Regions from separate parts of the Streptomyces sp. NPDC051576 genome, predicted to be linked through region 2. Evidence: riboswitches for the same ligand, from Rfam matches in the RefSeq annotation. Region 2 holds a riboswitch; the other holds the start of a gene.
The links. Region 2 has a riboswitch for S-adenosylmethionine ahead of AB0M63_RS44295 (aminotransferase class V-fold PLP-dependent enzyme). Riboswitches for the same ligand answer to the same signal wherever they lie in the genome.
Positions count from the first base shown of each region.

Region 1: it holds a riboswitch for S-adenosylmethionine, as region 2 does, so the genes downstream of both, thrC (threonine synthase) here and AB0M63_RS44295 (aminotransferase class V-fold PLP-dependent enzyme) in region 2, are expected to answer to the same signal.

Region 1 covers NZ_JBFAZO010000004.1:532,923-535,369, forward strand. Annotated here, with positions in the region: gene thrC (threonine synthase) at 1-1,071, opposite strand, end outside; SAM riboswitch class I at 1,089-1,235, opposite strand; gene AB0M63_RS16125 (glucosyl-3-phosphoglycerate synthase) at 1,413-2,357, shown strand.
Region 2 covers NZ_JBFAZO010000022.1:50,083-52,529, reverse strand. Annotated here, with positions in the region: gene trpD (anthranilate phosphoribosyltransferase) at 1-1,011, shown strand, start outside; SAM riboswitch class IV at 1,088-1,204, shown strand; gene AB0M63_RS44295 (aminotransferase class V-fold PLP-dependent enzyme) at 1,331-2,447, shown strand, end outside.

The DNA of each region.
Region 1 (2,447 bases), on a different contig from region 2:
CTTGATCGCGTCGACGACCTGCTCGTCGTTGACATCCTCCACCGCCCCGCCCGTCCGGCGCGCGATGTCGAGCACGTACGGCCCGTCCGCCGGGTTCCCGATGGCCAGCGACTTGGCGATCGTGTTCGGCTTCTGCGGGCGTACGACGTCGAGCCCCGCCTTGTAGGCGACGGACACCGGCGAGCAGCCCTCGGCCTGGGCGCCGAAGATCTTGTACGGCTTGTCCTCCACGAGCCCGAGCTTGATCAGCTCCTGGAGTCCCTTGTCGATCTTCGTGAGCTGCGAGCCGGAGGCGATCGGCACGACCAGCTGGTCCGGGAGCTTCCAGCCGAGCTGCTCGCAGATCTCGTACGCCAGGGTCTTGGAGCCCTCCGCGTAGTACGGCCGCAGGTTGACATTGACGAAGCCCCAGCCCTCGCCGGCCGGGTCGCCGATCAGCTCGGAGCAGAAGCGGTTCACATCGTCGTAGTTGCCCTCGATGCCGACCAGCTCGCCGCCGTAGATCGCGGCCATGACGACCTTGCCCTGCTCCAGGTCGTGCGGGATGAACACGCAGGAGCGGAAGCCGGCCCGCGCGGCGGCGGCGCCGACCGCGCCCGCGAGGTTGCCGGTGGAGGAGCAGGAGAGGGTGGTGAAGTTGAAGGCGCGCGCCGCTTCGATGGCCTGGGCCACGACGCGGTCCTTGAAGGAGTGCGTCGGGTTGCCCGAGTCGTCCTTCACGAAGAGCTTGCCGGCGTCGACGCCCAGTTCGCGGGCGAGGTTGTCGGCCTTGACGAGCTTGGTCCAGCCGGGGTTGATGTTCGGCTTGTCCGCCACGTCCGCGGGGACGGGCAGGAGGGGCGCGTAACGCCAGATGTTCGCGGGGCCCGCTTCGATGCGCTTGCGGAGCTCTTCGGTGTCGTAGGCCGAGAAGTCGTAGGCGATCTCCAGCGGGCCGAAACACTCCTCGCAGGCGAAGACCGGGCCGAGCGGGACGCGGTGGCCGCACTCGCGGCAGGAAAGCGCGGCGGCGGGGCCGAGATCAACGGCGTCTACGGGGTTCGTGGTGCTTGCAACAGTCTGCGCAGCCATGGAGGCGAGGCCCTTTCTCCTCATCTTCCTCACGGCGCATCTCGCCGTGAGACGGATTTGGCACCTTCCCGAGCCGGGAGCCTCGCCACGTCAACGTGACAAGACCGGCTGGAGGGTTGCCGGGGCTTCAACGGGCCGTATCCCTCTGCCCCTCTGGATGAGCGGTGTTCAGTTGTGTATGCGATTGTCTCGCCGACGGCCCCGACATGCGATGGTCATCAGCGTTGTTCAAGACTGTAACCGAAGGCCAGGACAGTTGAGTGAGCCGTCCGAACCGCGAGATGGATCACCCACAGTCCGTGATCACCCCTCGCCGAGAGAACGCAGAGGAGCCGCGCAACGTGCTGAAGGAAGTCGAGCACTGGCTGAGCACCCGCTCCTGGTCCCTGACCGATCGGCCGCTCCACAAGATTCTCGCCGCGAAGCAGCGCACGGGCCAGTCGGTCAGTGTCGTGCTGCCCGCGCTCAACGAGGAGGCGACGGTCGGCGACATCGTCGCCATCATCCGTCATGACCTCATGCAGCAGGTCCCGCTCGTCGACGAGATCGTCGTCGTCGACTCCGGGTCCACCGACCGCACCTCCGAGGTGGCCGCCGCGGCGGGCGCCCGGGTCGTGCACCGCGACGACATCCTGCCCCGCATACCCGCCGTGCCCGGCAAGGGCGAGGTGCTGTGGCGTTCGCTGCTGGTGACCAGCGGCGACATCGTCTGCTTCATCGACGCGGACCTGAAGGAGTTCTCCTCCGACTTCGTCACCGGGATCGTGGGCCCGCTGCTCACCGAACCCGGCGTCGACCTCGTCAAGGCGATGTACGACCGCCCGCTGGGCGGCGCGGCAGGCCAGGGCGGCCGGGTCACCGAGCTGATGGCCCGCCCGCTGCTGAACATGCACTGGCCGCAGTTGGCCGGTTTCGTACAGCCGCTCGGCGGCGAGTACGCGGCCCGCCGTTCGCTGTTGGAACAGCTCCCGTTCCCCGTCGGATACGGCGTCGAGCTGGGCATGCTGGTGGACGCGCTGCACCTGGTGGGCCTGGACGCCCTCGCGCAGGTCGACGTGGGCGTGCGGAAGCACCGCCACCAGGACGGGCAGGCGCTGGGTCGGATGGCCGCGCAGATCTACCGCACGGCTCAACTCCGGCTGGCGCGCGGACATCTCGTCCGGCCGTCGCTGACCCAGTTCGAGCGGGGTCCTGACGGATTCGAGCCGCGCACGTACTCCGTGGACACGGAGGAACGGCCGCCGATGGTGGAGATCACCGAGTACCAGTCACGCAAGGTGGCGTAGCCGGCCGGGGGCGATGTCGCGGGCGGGGCCGTATACGGATCCATTCGGTCCGCTGTGGCCCGTCCGGGCCCGTCCGTACGTTTGAGCGTT
Region 2 (2,447 bases):
GATCTCCTCAGTTCCCTGCTCGCCGGTCATGACCTCGGCACCGCCGACACGGCCTGGGCGATGGACCGCATCATGAGCGGTGAGGCGGCGGACGCGCAGGTCGCCGGTTTCCTGGTGGCGCTGCGCGCCAAGGGGGAGACGGTCGAGGAGATCACCGGTCTCGTCGAGGCGATGTACGCGCACGCCAAGCCGCTGGACATCCCGGGGCCGGCCGTCGACATCGTCGGTACGGGCGGCGACCGGGCCAAGACGGTCAACATCTCGACGATGTCCGCGATCGTGATCGCAGGCACCGGTGCGAAGGTCGTCAAGCACGGCAACCGCGCCTCGTCCTCGGCGAGCGGCTCCTCCGACGTGCTGGAGAAGCTCGGCATCAACCTGGACCTGCCGACCGAGCAGGTGGCGCGGGTGGCGGAGGAGGCCGGGATCACCTTCTGCTTCGCGGCCAAGTTCCACCCCTCGATGCGGTTCGTCGGCGCGGTCCGGCGGGACCTGGCGATCCCGACTGCGTTCAACCTCCTCGGCCCGCTCACCAACCCGGCCCGGGTCACCGCCTCGGCGGTCGGCTGCTTCGACACCCGGATGTCGGGGCTGATCGCCGGGGTGCTCGCCGAACGCGGTTCGTCCGCGCTGGTGTTCCGAGGTGACGACGGCCTCGACGAGCTGACGACCACCGCCACCTCCCGGGTGTGGATCGTCCGCGACGGCAAGGTCACCGAGGAGTCCTTCGACCCCCGGGACGTCGGCCTCGAACTGGTCCCCGTGGCGGCCCTGCGCGGCGCCGACCCCGAGTACAACGCGGGCGTCGCCCGCCGTCTCCTGGACGGCGAGACGGGCCCGGTGCGGGACGCCGTACTCCTGAACTCGGCGGCCGCCCTGGTGGCCCTGGAACCGGGGGACGGGCCGCTGGCGGACCGGATCCGGGGCGGGATGGAGAAGGCCGCGGAGTCGATCGACTCGGGGGCCGCCAAGCGCACTCTGGAGCGTTGGGCGGCCGCGACCAACGCATAGCGGTACGGCGGTCGTCGTCCCGCGATCCGGACACGGGTTGCGGGACGACGATCACCTCACGTAAGTTTTCGCGTCAGGTCATGAGTGACAGTCATACGGCCCCGGCCGACTGTCCGGCAACCCTCCGTCCGTGGCGGGGTGCCCCGGGTGAAGACCAGGCCGTAGGCAGCGAGGTCTGCGGCAAGCGCGGGCCCCTCGAAAGACACCAGGGGTCCTGGTCATCGAGGGAGCCCTCTGTGAGCAAGCGAATGCGATAGGGCGTTGAGCCCCGCTTCCGCGTCCCCCTTTCACTTTTCCTTGCCTCTCACAGGAGTGCGCCATGTCTGTCTCCACCGCTGCCGCCGCCCGCACCATTTGCAGTGACATTTCAGGGCCGCTGCCCGTTCTCGGCCGTGATGTCACCGTCCCGCTCGTCACGGGCGGCGAGGTCACCTACGCGGCGCTCGACTACGCGGCCAGCGCCCCCGCCCTCCAGCGCGTCTGGGACGACGTGGCGGCCTACGCCCCCTACTACGGCAGCGTCCACCGCGGCGCCGGCTATCTCTCGCAGCTCTCCACGGATCTCTTCGAGAACGCCCGCAGGACGGTCGAGGAGTTCCTCGGCTGCCGCCCCGACGACCAGCTGATCTTCACCCGCTCCACCACCGACTCCCTCAACCTCCTCGCCGCGGCCCTCCCCGCCGACTGCCAGGTCTTCGTCTTCGAGACCGAGCACCACGCGTCCCTGCTGCCGTGGAAGGACGCCGAGGTCACCTACCTCGACGCCCCGCGCACCCCGCGCCAGGCGGTCGACACCCTGGAGCGGGCCCTCGCCGCCCGGGACCCGAAGGGCCCGGCCCTGGTCTGCGTGACCGGTGCCTCGAACGTCACCGGCGAGCTGTGGCCGGTCCGTGAACTCGCCGCCGCCGCGCACGCCCACGGCGCCCGGATCGTCCTGGACGCCGCCCAACTCGCCCCGCACCACCCGGTCTCCGTCCAGGACCTCGACGTCGACTGGGTCGCCTTCTCCGGCCACAAGCTGTACGCCCCCTTCGGTTCCGGTGTCCTGGCAGGCCGAGCCGACTGGCTCCAGGCCGCCGACCCCTACCTCGCGGGCGGCGGCGCCAGCCGCAAGGTCAGCCGGCGCGAGGACGGGGGAGTGGACGTGGAGTGGCACGACAGCGCGGCCCGGCACGAGGCCGGCTCCCCGAACGTCATCGGCGCCTACTCCATCGCGTCGGCCTGCAAGGCGCTGACCGAGGCCGGCTTCGACACACTGGTCGCGCGCGAGCGGCACCTGATCGAGAAGGTCCGCGCGGGCCTGGCCGAGGTCCCGCAGGTCAAGGTGCTCTCCCTCTTCGGCGACGACGCCCCGCGCGTCGGCGTCATCTCCTTCGTCGTCGAGGGCTGGAACAGCTCCCACTTCGCCGCCGCCCTCTCCGCCGAGTACGGCATCG